Regions from separate parts of the Bacillus sp. LR_5 genome, predicted to be linked through region 3. Evidence: riboswitches for the same ligand, from Rfam matches in the RefSeq annotation. Region 3 holds a riboswitch; each other region holds the start of a gene.

Region 1 (5,329 bases), on a different contig from region 3:
CTCCGCTTCATGCTGAAATAGATTTTTTGTCAAGCCATCCAGCGCCTTTTTGCCTGATTTGTCGAGCACGATCGTTCTCTCAATCCAAGGCGCCCATTCATCAAGCTGGTGCTCAATGACGAGGAGGCTGAAACCTTTTTCCCGCTGAAGATCCTTCATCAGATGAACGAACTCCCGCGCTGAGAAAGGGTCTAAAAGAGAGGTCGGCTCATCTAAAATAATAAGCTCAGGCTCCATCGCCAAAATACAGGCGAGAGCCACTTTCTGCTTTTGTCCTCCTGAAAGGGTTGAGATCATTTTTTCTTTTAAATGGGTAATGCGTAATTTTTCTAATACGGCGTTGATTTTCTCTGTCATTTCTTCTTTTGGAATTTGCAGATTTTCCAGCCCGAACGCAATTTCGTCCTCCACCGTCAGCATGCAGAACTGCTGATCAGGATCCTGAAAAACGACCCCGGCATGCTGAGCAATCGTTTCGGAGGTTTCAGCATCTGTGACCGGCTTTTGAAATAGAAATACATGTCCGGACTGAATGCCGTCGCAAGCCTCCGGATATAGACCTTTTAAACAAAGGGCGAGCGAGCTTTTACCGCATCCGCTCGGTCCTAATAATAAAACACATTCTCCTTTTTGAAGCTCAAACGAAATGTCTTGAAAAACCGGTTTCTCGTCTTCTTCATAAGAGAAGCTGAGCTGCTCAACCGTCAGAAGCTCATCAAAGGCTTGCATGTTCTGACGCCCGCTTCCTTTTCTTTTTCAGTTCCTTTCCGAGTGCCATTCCGTTTAACACACCTGTATAAGCGAGAGAGTCGCTGACAGCTTTTCCGAGAAGCCCCGCCAAAAGCGCGCCGGAAATGAGGCGGATCACAAGCATAATGAGCAGATAACCTGGTGAATAGGCTGCATAGCCAGAAACAAAGAGATCATAGAAAAAGCTGGCTACTGAAGACCCCATACCGGCCAGCATAAGGATAGGGAGAGAGTATGCTTTCCAGCGTGTTGCAAGAAATACAGCCTCAGCCCCGAGCCCTTGAACAATGCCAATCACGATGACCATCGGGCCAGACGGATTTCCCAGCAGGCACTCAACGAGAGCGGCAATGATTTCAGAAACGAGCGCCGCACCCGGTTTTTGAATCATGTACGCGGCGATCACAGAAACGATAAACCAAATGCCGTAAATCGGTTCATAGGCGATTGGCCCAAACATACCTGCAAGCACGTTTCCGAAATGTGTAAATAATAAATAAACAACGGCAAATACGATACTGATAACGGACATGATGACAATTTCTTTTACTTTCCAGCTTTTCATTTTATCCCTGCTTTCTGTTTTTTCTTGATGGACTGTTAGCCGAAAGATTCACAGTCATGGTGATATGGTTTGTTTGCTGCTCGGCCATGCGGAAAACGGCTTCCAATGTGCTGAATACGTCATGCGCATCCCCGTCAAGCTCGCTCGCGTAATGGACACTCTGTACGAAAGTGCCTTGGGCTTTTGCAATGTCGACAGCCTTCATAATCAATCCCATATAATCCGGCTCGTTCATTGGATAAAGGGCAAATTGGCACGGCGCTTCCGCCTTCAAGCCTCGGACAGCATCTTCATTGACACGCTTATCGCCTTTGGAAAGATATGTATCCCCCTGTGTGTCACCCGGGCATCCAATGGAAAACGTGCCGTTCATGACGATGTGTTTTTCGCTGTTTGCTGCATGAAGGTAAATGGCTTTTGCAGCATCGAATACATGATCAATCGATCCGCGTAACACCGTGCTGATATGGTCGGTTTTCGTCCAAACCTTGGATGTATCTGTTTTTTTCAGCGCAGACTTGATCACACTGATAAAATCATCCGTCATCGGATATAAAGAGAAGCGAAAACCGGCGATTCTGCTTGTACCGCAAATATGTTCCATTTCTCCGACCTCCTGTTTTTTTGGTAAAATAAAAAACTGCATATCCTAAGGGAATATGCAGTCATAGATCGATTAAGCGCACAAAAAAATACACCATTCGGTCAACCTGCACTTCCCCACGCTGGTATTATCCAGATCGGGTCATAAGGGATCAAAGCGCGTTTCTTTCGCGCTTTATCTCAGCCAAAACAGCACCCCTAGTGCTTTCCGTATACAATTTTTTATTTTGACATCATAATAGATGATAAGAATCATTTTGTAAACAACGAAATCATTTTTTTCATATAGGGACAGGAGAGGATGATCACATTTGGACAAAGGACACATATTAATTGTGGAAGATGAAGAAAAAATCGCCAGGGTTCTGCAGCTTGAATTGGAATATGAAGGATACGGCGTGACCATTAAACACAATGGAACAGAAGGTCTTGAGGCGGCCGCGGAAGGCGGGCATTCCTTGGTGCTTCTTGATGTCATGCTGCCGGGGCTTAGCGGACTGGAAGTGCTGCGCCGCTTGAGAAAAACGGATTCGCAGACACCGGTCATATTATTAACGGCGCGAGACAGCATTCCTGATAAGGTAACAGGTCTGGATATCGGTGCGAATGACTATGTCACCAAGCCGTTTGAAATCGAGGAATTACTTGCGAGAATCAGGGCGGCGCTGCGGCAAAATGGAACAAAAACGGAAGATATCGGCACCTTTCTTACATATGACGATTTGCGGGTGAACGAAAAAACCCGTGAAGTGAGACGCGGAGACAAAGAGGTGGAATTAACGCCGCGGGAATTTGATCTACTCGTCTATATGCTAAAGCATCCGCAGCAAGTGCTGACACGGGAGCAAATTCTAAGCTCGGTATGGGGATTTGATTATATCGGTGATACAAATGTCGTGGACGTCTACATAAGATACATCAGAAAAAAACTGGACTATCCTTACGAAAAACAGCTGATCCATACGATTCGCGGGGTCGGCTATGCCATTAAGGGGTAAACGATGAAGCTGAAGACCAAGATTCATCTATACACATCAATATCACTGTTGATTTTATTAATTTTGGTGCATACCGCAGTCTATCTCATTTTTTCGTCTGCGCTGACATCAAAGGATGCATCCCGGCTTGCTGATGAGACGGATAACATTGCCGAAGCGCTGCGTGCCGCTGAAACAGAAGGAGTGGCTTTGCAGGATATGCTGCAGGCCTATCTTCCGGCAAATGGCATGGTGCGTGTAGTGAATGGTGATCAAAAAGCCGTTATGACGATCACAAAAGAAAAAGCCTATAAAGGTTTTCCTCTCTCTTTTCATAGCGGAGAAACGGCAGATGTGAGGAAACATGACGGCAAGCTGTTTGCCGAGGCTGCTGTTCCGGTGATTTGGACCGATGGACAAGTGGTGTCTCTTCAGCTGGTTGAAAGGCTGGAGAACACAGAAGAGAGTCTGTTTCTGCTGAAAATCATCTTAATCGCTGCAAGTGCTGCTGTCTGCATTGCTTCTTTTTTTGCAGGCAGCTTGCTAGCCCGCCGAATCATCAATCCGATCAGACGATTAATGATCACAATGAAAGACATACAGCGAGACAAAGAATTTAAAACGATTTCTTTAGAAGGACAGTCCAACGATGAATTGTATCAAATGGGGCTGACATTTAATGAAATGGCAATGATGCTGAAGAAGCACTATGATAAACAGCAGCAATTTGTTCAAGATGCTTCACACGAATTGAAAACGCCGCTCACCATTATAGAAAGCTACAGCAGCCTGATGAAGCGGTGGGGGGCAAAAAAGCCGGAGGTGCTTGAGGAGTCGATAGAAGCCATTCACTCAGAAGCGGTGCATATGAAAAAACTGACCAATCAGCTTTTGGCGCTGGCCAAAAGTCATCAAGAGCTTGAGCTTGATCTGAAAACAATCGATCTGATTGAAGCGGCGCGCGCGGTTATGCAAACGCTCCAGCCCGTTTATCAGCGTGACATATTGCTTGAAACAGATAAAGAGAGCCTGCTTGTAAAGGCTGATGAAGAACGCATCAAGCAGCTGTTGACCATTTTGCTTGATAATGCAATAAAGTATAGTGAAAAGCCTATTGAGATGTCAGCCGGAACGAGGAATGGACGGCCATTTCTGTCAGTGAGGGATGAAGGCATCGGAATACCTGAGGAGCATATCCCGCATTTGTTCGAACGGTTCTACCGGGCAGATGAGGCACGAAACCGAAAAACAGGCGGAACGGGTTTAGGCCTTTCCATTGCCAAGCAAATCGCCGATGAGCATGGCATTGAGCTGTCTGTCAAAAGCAAGCCGGGACAAGGAACAGCTGTCACCATGCAATTCAGCGAACAGAATGGGGGAGGCCGATGACTAAAACAATAAAAACAGTATCTTTTGCTGCAGCAGCCATTTTAGTTGTCATCATCTGTACGTTTCTCATCATTCGGCAAACCCATGAGAACGTATTGTCAAAGGAGACTGTCGTAAAAAAAGTCGAAGCCTCCTATGAAGGCAAGGTCACGAAAGCAACTCAATCAAAGGATAAAAAAACATATGATATAACCCTTGAAAATCCAAAGGGAACTTACTTTGTAAAAGCAGACGCAATATCGGCTGACATTCTTTCAATGAATAGAGTAAAAGCAGTGAATCCATCTGCCATGACAGAAAAAGAAGCCGAGCATCTCGCGCTTGAGCGAGTGCCGGGAACGGTCAAAAAACAAACACGACAAAGTCGAGTTGCCACTTATACCATACAAAAAGAAGATGGGAAAACATACGAAGTGAAGGTAGACATGCAGGCAAAAACAGTCTTGTCTGCCGATCAAATCAGCAGCAAAGATCAACAAAAAACGCCGATTACGAAAAAAGAAGCCAAAACAATTGCTGAGCGAGAAACGGGAGGAACAGCGGATGACGCAGATCTCGAAGAAAGTGAGGGCACTCTCATCTTTGAAGTAGACGTTGATCTTCCTGATAATAAGGAAGCGACAGTGAAAATCAATGCCTACACAGGAAAGGTAGCTAACATTGTGTATGAAGACTGACGGTTTCTCATCAAATTCTCATCTTGCTCTCGTTTTCCTTTCATGTTGAGTGTGTAAACTGTACTCATACAAAACAAAGGAGGACTCACAAATGCTCAAGAAAAAATGGATGGTCGGTCTTTTAGCAGGGTGCCTAGCGGCCGGAGGATTCAGCTACAACGCGTTTGCCAAAGAAAACAATGAAAACAGACAGGCTTCTTCTAAGACGGATGCACTCACTGAACAAGAAGCAGAAGCAATTGCTAAAACAGTTGTTGACGGTACAGTAGAAGACATTGACAGAGACCTTTACAACGGCAAAGAAGTCTATGAAGTGGAGATTGAAAAAGAAGGTGAAGACTACGACGTTTATGTAGATATTCATACAA
Region 2 (5,329 bases), on a different contig from region 3:
TAAACCATTTTCGTCTAAAAGGAAAATAAGCTCTAATTCCTCAAGCATCTGACGATAGTAGCCTGATGTCGGAATGAACTCAAATTCTTGAACGAACGGAAGGCGGCGTTGGAAGTAGGGTGCTTGTTCACAATCTGCTTCGTTAAGACGGAAACCTAGGTTTTCGATTGCTTCCAGCACACTTTCAATCCAAGGGTGCGCTTCAACGAAAATGCGGTCGTGGTCGGATTTATCGATACCGCCTTGTATATCAAGGTCTGTCACCACGGCGACCTCTACTTTCCCTACAGTAATCGGTGTATCAAGAGGGAGGGTGAATGAGAACGGAAATTGATGCTCTTCTCCAGGCTGAATGGTGAATGAACCAGTGACCTGAAAAGAATGAATTGTAGCGTATTTCCGGTGTTCTTCATCGTCTTTTACAATGACGTACCGTGTGTTAAGCTGTAAATCAATATAGCGGATGTCCTGAGAGATTTTCCCGCCTTTGACATGGACAGTTCCCCGTACTTCTTCTCCTGGATAATATGCGTCTTTCTCTAAAATTGTATCTACTTTTGCAGCACCGATACCGGCACTTGCTGCGAGCTTCTTAAAAAATGACATGTTAGATCTTCCCCTTTTTCTTTTTCTCAACAGATATACGTAAGAAGGAAGAAAAAAGATTCATTTGATTCATACTTTTTACCTATTATTCGTCCGGCCTAGGGACAGACTAAGAATACTATTGAAAGCAAAGGAGCGGATTGAAATGGATAAAGAAAGTATGGTTGCTGATGAATTACACAGAATGTTTTTGGCTGGTGAGCTGCAAATCACGGTAGAGGAGGATATAAACAATATTTCCGAAAGGCTGAGAAACGGCGATCTCAGTTTAGACCGATTAAGCGGTGAAGACGCGTTTATAAAAGAAACGGTAAACGAGGCTTTAAGAAGAGTGGAGCAATAAAAGGGAGAGACGGGATCTGAAAGATGAGATTCCGTCTTTTTTTGTGACTTTGTTACAGTTCTCTGCAAGATAAAAGCAAATCGATTTGAAATGGCTTACTCAGGAGCCAGCCTTTTTCCATCAGAAGTTCAGATAGTTCCCCATGCAGATGAACAGCTGCATCTAATTGATCATGCAACGCTGTTCGGAGGTCGGGGTTTGCAGTTTCCGTTATTGCGACAGTGTACTTTTTAATGATGATTTGTATTGTCGTTAAGCAATCAAGAATCATTATAGGTATGATTGGGGTTGAAAAATCGTTCAATGCCTTCACCGCCTGTTAGTGGGTTTTATCTTTTAGATCTTCCTATTGAGAAGTATTTAGCCTTGTTTCATGGATTTATACAAAATGCTATAATGATTAACAAATTTTTTCGGGGAGTGGGATGATGAAACAGATTATTGCGATGGGCGGCGGGGGGTTTTTCGATGGAACCGGAAAATTTGTCCCTCGATCAATATATCATCAATCAATCGGGACGGAAGTCGCCTCGCATTTGTTTTTTGCCGACGGCGAGCGGTGATTCCCAAAACTATATTCAGCGGTTTTATCATGCTTTTCAAACACTGGATTGTGTGCCGTCTCATTTATCCTTATTTAAGCCGCCGACAACAGACTTCATTTCTTTTGTTATGGAAAAGGACGTGATTTATGTTGGCGGGGGAAATACGCGGAATATGCTTGTGCTGTGGAAGGAATGGGGGCTGGATCTTATTCTCAGAGAGGCATGGAAGAACGGGGTGATTTTAGCTGGATTAAGTGCCGGTGCGATCTGCTGGTTTGAAGAAGGAGTGACAGATTCGGCAGGACCGCTGACAAGTATGAAAAGTTTAGGTTTTTTGCAAGGGAGCTTTTGTCCTCATTATGACGGTGAAAAGAACCGGAGGCCGATATACCATCAGTTGATATCTAACGAATTCTTGTGCGATGGCTATGCGGCGGACGATGGAGCGGCTCTCCATTTCATAAATGATCAGCTGTTTCAGACTGTGAGTTCAAGACCGGGTGCAAAGGCATATCGGGTGATGAGGGGTGAACATGAGATTTTTGAAATCCCGCTGCGGGTCAAATATTTGGGTTGAATTAGCTGAATATTTTCTATATTCCTCTTTTTTTTCGATTGGTTTTATGTTAAGATGAGTCCGAAATCAATAGTTACTGGGGGTGCCCGTTTTCGGGCTGAGAGAGAAGGTAAGCTTCTTAACCCTTTGGACCTGATCTGGTTCGTACCAGCGTGGGGAAGTAGAGGAATTGTTTTTATTATTGTCGTGCTGGGCAATAATATGTTTCTTTCTGACTGTAACCGGGTTCATTCACTTGAATCCGGTTTTTTGTGCTGGTTATGGGCTTGATTTTGTCCTTTCAAAAGAAGAGAGGGGAAGGATCAATGATGCAAAACGATTCAGTGCAGCAAGCCAACATTTCCATTATGTCGAGTTTTTCGGGGAGTAAGAAAGTATACGTGGAGGGTTCTTCCTCGGACATCCAAGTGCCGATGAGGGAAATCGCCTTAAGTCCGACGACAGGATCGTTCGGCGAAGAGGAAAACGCGCCTGTGCGTGTCTATGATACAAGCGGACCGTATACTGACCCTGATGTGACCATTAATATTCAAGAAGGATTAAAGCCGCTCCGCCAAAAATGGATCACAGAGCGTAACGATGTGGAAGAATATGAAGGACGGACTATAAAACCAGAAGATAACGGTTATAAAAAGGCAATCCCAAACAAAAGCTACCCAGAACTAAAGCGGAAACCGCTGCGGGCGAAAGCGGGTCAAAATGTCACCCAAATGCATTATGCCAAAAAGGGGATCATTACACCTGAGATGGAGTTTATCGCCATTCGCGAGCATGTATCTCCCGAATTTGTCAGAGGTGAGGTAGCAAGCGGCCGGGCGATCATTCCTTCAAATATTAATCACCCTGAAAGTGAACCGATGATTATTGGCCGGAATTTCCATGTGAAGATTAATGCGAATATCGGGAATTCAGCGGTTACGTCATCAATTGAAGAAGAAGTGGAAAAAATGACGTGGGCCATCCGCTGGGGAGCGGATACGATGATGGATCTATCTACCGGTAAAGATATTCATACGACGCGTGAATGGATTATTCGCAATTGCCCTGTGCCTGTGGGAACTGTTCCGATTTATCAGGCGCTTGAAAAAGTAAACGGCGTAGCGGAGGATTTAACGTGGGAGATTTACCGTGATACGCTGATCGAGCAGGCAGAGCAGGGAGTGGATTATTTTACGATTCACGCGGGTGTTTTGCTGCGGTATGTCCCGCTAACCGCCAAACGGACAACAGGAATTGTGTCACGCGGGGGAGCGATTATGGCACAGTGGTGTCTGGCCCATCATCAGGAAAGCTTTTTGTATACTCATTTTGAAGAAATCTGTGAAATCATGAAAACGTATGATATTGCTTTTTCTCTTGGGGACGGGCTTCGTCCCGGATCAATCGCTGATGCCAATGACGAAGCGCAATTTGCTGAATTAGAGACCCTCGGAGAACTGACGCAAATTGCCTGGAAGCATGATGTTCAGGTGATGATTGAGGGACCGGGGCATGTGCCGATGCATAAAATCAAAGAGAACGTCGATAAACAAATGGACATTTGCAAAGAAGCGCCTTTTTACACATTGGGGCCGCTGACGACAGATATTGCGCCGGGCTATGACCATATTACTTCAGCGATCGGAGCGGCGATGATCGGCTGGTATGGGACAGCAATGCTTTGTTATGTAACGCCGAAGGAGCATTTGGGGCTGCCAAACCGTGATGATGTTCGTGAAGGGGTCATTACATATAAAATTGCTGCGCACGCAGCAGATCTTGCAAAAGGGCATCCCGGAGCGCAAATACGGGATGATGCGTTATCGAAAGCCCGCTTTGAATTCCGTTGGCGAGACCAGTTTAATTTATCTCTTGATCCGGAAAGAGCGCTTGAATATCATGATGAAACACTGCCGGCAGAAGGAGCAAAAACCGCTCATTTCTGTTCAATGTGCGGGCCGAAGTTTTGCAGCATGAGAATTTCTCAGGATATTCGGGATTATGCGAAGGATAAAAAGCTTAGTGAATGGGATGCCATTCAAGAGGGAATGAAAGAAAAAGCTGAAGAATTTGTGAATCAAGGCAGCAAGCTGTATAAATAATAGATTGACAGGCGAAATGGAATACGTTTTAATATAGCTAATAAATATTTCCAGTATTGCTGATCGGGACACCGAAGGCTCTTATCTTTTAGATAAGGGCCTTTTTTGTATGAAAAAGGAGGGATCATTGATGGGAATCAAAAAAGAGAAGGGGAGAAAACGATTTAGGAAGCGAAAAACATATGGGAATCAGATTTTGCCGCTTGATCTTCTGATTGCAAAAAATAAACGAGAGATTATGAACAGCGCGGAGCTTATGGAGGAAATTTATATGAAGATTGATAAGAAGCATACGGCAGTGCGTAACTAAATATAAAAAAACCCGCTAATTACAGCGGGTTTTTACATTTCTATTAAGCATCTTTTTTAATCGGCAATCCAAGGCCTTCTGCCACGCGTTTTCCGTATTCAGGATCCGCTTTGTAGAAATGCTCGATTTGGCGAAGTTTGATTTCTTCTTTTTCTACCGGCTTCATGGCGTTTACGATATTTTCAACAAGGCGGGCACGCTCATCTTCGCTCATTAAACGATAGAGGTCACCGGCTTGTGTGTAGTGGTCGTTGTGATCGTAGCTTACGCTGTCAGCGATCCCTTGTACCGGATATGCTGCTTGTTTATCCTCAGGTGACTCTTTCGGACCGCCGAAGCTGTTAGGCTCGTAATAAACAGATCCGCCGCCGTTATTGTCAAAACGCATTTGTCCGTCACGCTGATAATTGTTCACTTCGTTGCGTGCGCGGTTGATTGGCAGTGCTTGATGGTTTGCACCGACACGGTAGCGGTGTGCATCATGATAAGCAAACAGCCGGCCTTGAAGCATTTTATCTGGAGAAACATCAATACCAGGCACGAGTGTTCCAGGTGAGAATGTCGCTTGTTCTACTTCTGCAAAGTAGTTTTCCGGATTTCTGTCTAGAACCATGCGTCCGACTTCGATTAACGGATAGTCTTTTTGAGACCAAACTTTTGTGACATCAAACGGATCGAAGCGATACGTATTTGCATCTTCTAAAGGCATGATTTGCACATATAGTTTCCATGCAGGGAAATCGCCGTTTTCAATTGCGTTGAAAAGATCTTCTGTATGGTAATCAGGGTTTTCACCGGCAATTTTTGCTGCTGTATTGACATCAAGGTTTTTTACGCCTTGTTCTGTTTTAAAGTGATATTTAATCC
Region 3 (5,329 bases):
TGCGGTCGACTTCGAAAATGATTTCCAAACCGTCTTCGTCTAAAAGGAAAATGAGCTCTAATTCATCAAGCATCTGACGATAATATCCGGAAGTCGGAACGAATTCGAATTCTTGAACAAACGGAAGACGACGCTGGAAGTAGGGCGCTTGTTCGCAGTCTGCTTCGTTAAGACGGAAGCCCAGGTTTTCGATTGCTTCAAGCACATTTTCAATCCAAGGGTGCGCTTCAACAAAAATGCGGTCATGATCGGATTTATCGATACCGCCTTGAATGTCAAGGTCTGTCACCACGGCAACCTCTACTTTCCCTACAGTGATCGGCGTATCTAGAGGCAGAGTGAATGTGAACGGAAATTGATGCTCTTCACCAGGCTGTATGGTAAATGAACCAGTGACCCGGAAAGAATGAATTGTAGCGTATTTCCGGTGCTCTTCATCGTCTTTTACAATGACATATCGTGTGCTAAGCTGTAAATCGATATAACGGATGTCCTGAGCGATTTTTCCGCCTTTGACATGTACCGTTCCCTGTACTTCTTCTCCTGGAAAATATGCGTCTTTTTCTAAAATTGTATCTACTTTTGCAGCTCCAATTCCGGCACTTGCCGCAAGCTTCTTAAAAAATGACATGTTAGATCTTCCCCTTTTTCTTTTTTCTCAACAGATATACGTAAGAAGGCGGAAAAAAGATTCGTTTGATTCATACTTTTTTCCTATTATTCGTCTCGGCCTAGGGACAGACTAAGAATAATATTGAAAATAAAGGAGTGGATGGAAGTGAATAAAGAAAGTTTGGTTGCGGATGAATTACACAGAATGTTTTTGGCTGGTGAGCTGCAAATCACAGTAGAGGAGGATATAAACAATATTTCCGAAAGGCTGAGAAACGGCGATCTCAGTTTAGACCGATTAAGCGGTGAAGACGCGTTTATAAAAGAAACGGTAAATGAGGCTTTAAGAAGAGTGGAGCAATAAAAAAGAGACGGCATCTCATCTTTGAGATCCCGTCTCTTTTTGTGGTCTTTACTGCAAGATAAAAGCGTAATTGCTCACCCGAGCCACCCCTTTTCTAACAGAAGATCTGACAGTTCATCATGGAGATAAACAGTTGTATCTAATTGATCATGCAATGCTCTTCTGATGTGGGGATTTTCGGTTTCTGTTATTGCGACAGTGTATTTGTTAATGCTGGTTTTTATTGTTGTTAACAAATCAAGAATATCTTTGGGACAAAGACTTTGTTCAATGGGAAACCACCTCCTTTGTTTTTTTAGCAGCTCCTGATAAGAAAGTATTTGACTTTGTTTCTTGCTTCTATACAAAATGCTATAATAAGCAACAAATTTTGTTGGGGGGTGTGATGATGAAGCAGATTATTGCGATGGGGGGCGGGGGTTTTTCGATGGAGCCGGATAATTTGTCCCTCGATCAATATATCCTCAATCAATCAAAACGAGAGCAGCCTCGTATTTGTTTTTTGCCGACGGCGAGCGGAGATTCCCAAAACTATATTCAGCGGTTTTATCATGCATTTCAAACATTGGATTGCGTGCCGTCTCATTTATCTTTGTTTAAGCCGCCATCATCAGATTTAGCTTCTTTTGTTATGGAAATGGACGTGATTTATGTTGGCGGGGGAAATACGCGGAATTTACTTGTGTTATGGAAAGAGTGGGGGCTGGACCATATTCTCAGGGAAGCATGGAAGAACGGTGTGGTTTTAGCTGGAATAAGTGCCGGTGCGATCTGCTGGTTTGAAGAAGGGGTGACAGATTCAGCCGGACCGCTGACAAGTTTGAAAAGTTTAGGTTTTTTGCAAGGGAGCTTTTGTCCCCATTATGACGGGGAAAAGGATCGGAGACCGGCATACCACCAGCTGATATCTAACAAGTTCTTATGCAGTGGCTATGCAGCGGATGATGGGGCTGCTCTCCATTTCATAAATGATCAGCTGTTTCAGACTATGAGTTCAAGGTCGGGTGCAAAGGCATATCGGGTGATGATGGCTGAACATGAAATAGCTGAAATCCCGTTGCCGGTCAAATATTTAGGGTGAAATTAGCTGAATATTATCTATATTCCTCTTTTTTTCAGATTGATTTTATGATAAGATGAGTGCGAAATCAATAGTTACTGGGGGTGCCCGCTTTCGGGCTGAGAGAGAAGGCAAGCTTCTTAACCCTTTGGACCTGATCTGGTTCGTACCAGCGTGGGGAAGTAGAGGAATTGTTTTTGTTATTGTCTTGCTGGGCAATAATATGTTTCTTTCTGACTGTAACCGGGTTCATTTATATGAATCCGGTTTTTTGTGCTGGTTATGGGCTTGATTTTGTCCTTTCAAACGTAGAGAGGGGAAGGAAAAGTAATGCAAAACAATTCAGTGCAGCAAGCCAACATTTCCATTATGTCAAGTTTTTCAGGCAGCAAGAAGGTATACGTGGAGGGTTCTTCTTCGGACATCCAAGTACCGATGAGGGAGATCCTATTGAGTCCGACGACGGGATCGTTCGGCGAAGAGGAAAATGCGCCTGTGCGTGTCTATGATACAAGCGGACCGTATACGGACCCTGAAGTAACCATTAATATTCAAGAAGGATTAAAGCCGCTCCGCCAAAAATGGATCACAGAGCGCGGTGACGTGGAAGAGTATGAAGGTCGGGCTATAAAACCAGAAGATAACGGTTATAAAAAAGCAAATCCAAACGTAAGCTACCCAGGATTAAAGCGGAAACCGCTGAGGGCGAAGGCAGGTCAAAATGTCACTCAAATGCACTATGCAAAAAAGGGGATCATTACACCTGAGATGGAATTTATCGCCATTCGTGAGCATGTGTCTCCTGAATTCGTCAGAGACGAGGTAGCCAGCGGCCGGGCGATTATTCCTTCAAACATTAATCACCCTGAAAGTGAGCCAATGATTATCGGCCGGAATTTTCATGTGAAGATTAATGCGAATATCGGGAATTCAGCGGTTACGTCATCCATTGAAGAAGAAGTGGAAAAAATGACGTGGGCCATCCGCTGGGGAGCGGATACGATGATGGATCTCTCTACCGGAAAAGATATTCATACGACGCGTGAATGGATTATCCGCAATTGCCCCGTGCCTGTGGGAACTGTTCCGATTTATCAGGCGCTTGAAAAAGTAAACGGCGTAGCGGAGGATTTAACGTGGGAGATTTATCGTGATACGCTAATCGAGCAGGCAGAGCAGGGAGTGGATTATTTTACGATTCACGCGGGTGTTTTGCTTAGGTATGTACCGCTGACTGCCAAACGGACAACTGGTATCGTGTCACGCGGGGGAGCGATTATGGCGCAGTGGTGTCTGGCTCATCATCAAGAAAGCTTTTTATACACACATTTTGAAGAAATCTGTGAGATTATGAAAATGTATGATATTGCTTTCTCTCTTGGGGATGGTTTGCGTCCCGGATCAATTGCTGATGCCAATGACGAAGCGCAGTTTGCTGAATTAGAGACGCTTGGAGAGCTGACGCAAATTGCCTGGAAGCATGATGTTCAGGTGATGATTGAGGGTCCTGGCCATGTTCCGATGCATAAAATCAAAGAGAATGTCGATAAACAAATGGACATTTGTAAAGAAGCGCCTTTTTACACATTGGGGCCGTTGACAACGGATATTGCCCCGGGATATGACCATATTACTTCAGCGATCGGAGCGGCGATGATCGGTTGGTACGGGACAGCAATGCTTTGTTATGTAACGCCGAAGGAGCATTTAGGGCTGCCAAACCGTGATGATGTTCGTGAAGGAGTCATTACATATAAGATCGCTGCGCACGCTGCGGACCTTGCAAAAGGGCATCCCGGAGCGCAAATCCGGGATGATGCGTTATCGAAAGCCCGTTTTGAATTCCGCTGGCGGGATCAGTTTAATTTATCTCTTGATCCGGAGAGAGCCCTTGAATACCATGATGAAACCCTGCCTGCTGAAGGAGCAAAAACCGCTCACTTTTGTTCCATGTGCGGTCCGAAATTTTGCAGCATGAGAATTTCACAGGATATTCGGGATTATGCGAAGAAAAACGATCTCAGTGAAGCAGAAGCTATAAATAAAGGATTAAAAGAAAAAGCAAAAGAGTTTGTCGATACGGGAAGCAATTTATATCAATAAAAAAAATGAAGATGGAGAATGCTCCATCTTCATTTTTTTTAGAAAAACAGAGAGCGTCGAAGCGGCGGAATACTCTGTTCAAAGCGGAAAACATTTTCTGGATCATATTTCGTTTTGACACGGCGGAGTCGTTCAACGTTTTCGCCGTAATATGTTCTTGGCCAGTTTCTGATTTCGATATCTGGCCAATTTACGTAGTCTCCCATCGTTTCTCTCGAAAGGGACGTTCTCAGCCCCTCAATCCAGCGGACGTTTTGTCTTTTTTCTCCAGGGGATGTCCAGTTTGTTAAGTATTCCTGGGCAATGATTGCATCACGATAATAAAATGCCGTTTGGTCAGGAGCGATCCGTCCGGCTGCCCCGCCGAGTGCTTGCTGCCAGACACTGGCGTTTTGATTCGGAGCGTGCTCTAAAAAGTGTTTTATTGTTGTAATCGCACGTTCTGATAATGGCTTTTCAATGAAAGAGCCGGAGCGTTTCATTTTTTGAGGCTGATTGCCTCCCGGGCTGTTAAAAAAGGTTACCGCTTCGATGAACGGCATTGTTTTTACCATTCCGCTTGTTAGGCTTCCTGCTTTCAATAAAGGCTTTAACAGTTTTTTTAACTCTGTTTTTGGCCCGACAAATTGGCCGAGTGCTTCTATGCGGTTTACTTCTTTAGGCCAAAACTCTATTGATGATGTAAGCCGGTCATCTGTATACGGGGCCCAGTGCTGCCACGTGTTAAATACTTCCTCAAAATCATCCCATCCCCATGTTATAGAAAAAATCGACACTTGAGAGATGGGCACTGCTTTAAATGTCATGGAGGTGACTATGCCGAAATTGCCTCCTCCGCCTCCCTGAGACGCCCAAAATAAGTCTGGATGATTTGAACAGCTGACTGTAATCAGATCAGCGCCCTCTTTTTCGTCTGCTACGATCATCTCAAGCTGCACGAGGCTGTCGCAAGTAAGGCCGGCAGCCCTTGTTAAAAGTCCAATTCCCCCTCCGAGAGTTAAACCTGTGAGCCCTACATTAGCAATGGTGCCTGCGGGAAGCGTCAGGCCGTATTGCCAGAGTGTCCGATAGACTTCTCCCAATTCAGCCCCCGCTTCAATATAGGCCAGCTTTTTATCCTGATTCACAGTTATTTTTTTCATCTCGCTTAAATCAATAACAAGACCGTTATTTAAAAGGGAAAAGTTCTC

Evidence for each region. A riboswitch is a leader RNA that binds a small molecule or an ion and turns the genes downstream of it on or off. The one in region 3 is predicted to bind thiamine pyrophosphate.
Region 1: another riboswitch for thiamine pyrophosphate. It lies ahead of thiU (HMP/thiamine ABC transporter substrate-binding protein ThiU); the one in region 3 lies ahead of thiC (phosphomethylpyrimidine synthase ThiC).
Region 2: another riboswitch for thiamine pyrophosphate. It lies ahead of thiC (phosphomethylpyrimidine synthase ThiC); the one in region 3 lies ahead of thiC (phosphomethylpyrimidine synthase ThiC).

The regions. Positions count from the first base shown of each region.
Region 1 is NZ_JAVAXX010000216.1:2,670-7,998, forward strand. It holds gene RAC86_RS28245 (ABC transporter ATP-binding protein) at 1-729, opposite strand, end outside; gene RAC86_RS28250 (ECF transporter S component) at 716-1,315, opposite strand; gene thiU (HMP/thiamine ABC transporter substrate-binding protein ThiU) at 1,317-1,919, opposite strand; TPP riboswitch at 2,016-2,128, opposite strand; gene ykoG (two-component system response regulator YkoG) at 2,230-2,916, shown strand; gene ykoH (two-component system sensor histidine kinase YkoH) at 2,920-4,284, shown strand; gene RAC86_RS28270 (PepSY domain-containing protein) at 4,281-4,961, shown strand; gene RAC86_RS28275 (PepSY domain-containing protein) at 5,053-5,329, shown strand, end outside.
Region 2 is NZ_JAVAXX010000235.1:253-5,581, forward strand. It holds gene spo0M (sporulation control protein Spo0M) at 1-606, opposite strand, end outside; gene RAC86_RS29355 (hypothetical protein) at 746-949, shown strand; gene RAC86_RS29360 (spore coat protein) at 1,002-1,253, opposite strand; partial or broken gene RAC86_RS29365 (Type 1 glutamine amidotransferase-like domain-containing protein) at 1,378-2,071, shown strand; TPP riboswitch at 2,140-2,247, shown strand; gene thiC (phosphomethylpyrimidine synthase ThiC) at 2,380-4,152, shown strand; partial or broken gene RAC86_RS29375 (FbpB family small basic protein) at 4,283-4,481, shown strand; gene katA (catalase KatA) at 4,506-5,329, opposite strand, start outside.
Region 3 is NZ_JAVAXX010000287.1:2,208-7,536, reverse strand. It holds gene spo0M (sporulation control protein Spo0M) at 1-631, opposite strand, end outside; gene RAC86_RS32015 (hypothetical protein) at 773-976, shown strand; gene RAC86_RS32010 (spore coat protein) at 1,051-1,323, opposite strand; gene RAC86_RS32005 (Type 1 glutamine amidotransferase-like domain-containing protein) at 1,365-2,057, shown strand; TPP riboswitch at 2,127-2,234, shown strand; gene thiC (phosphomethylpyrimidine synthase ThiC) at 2,367-4,139, shown strand; gene RAC86_RS31995 (FAD-binding oxidoreductase) at 4,178-5,329, opposite strand, start outside.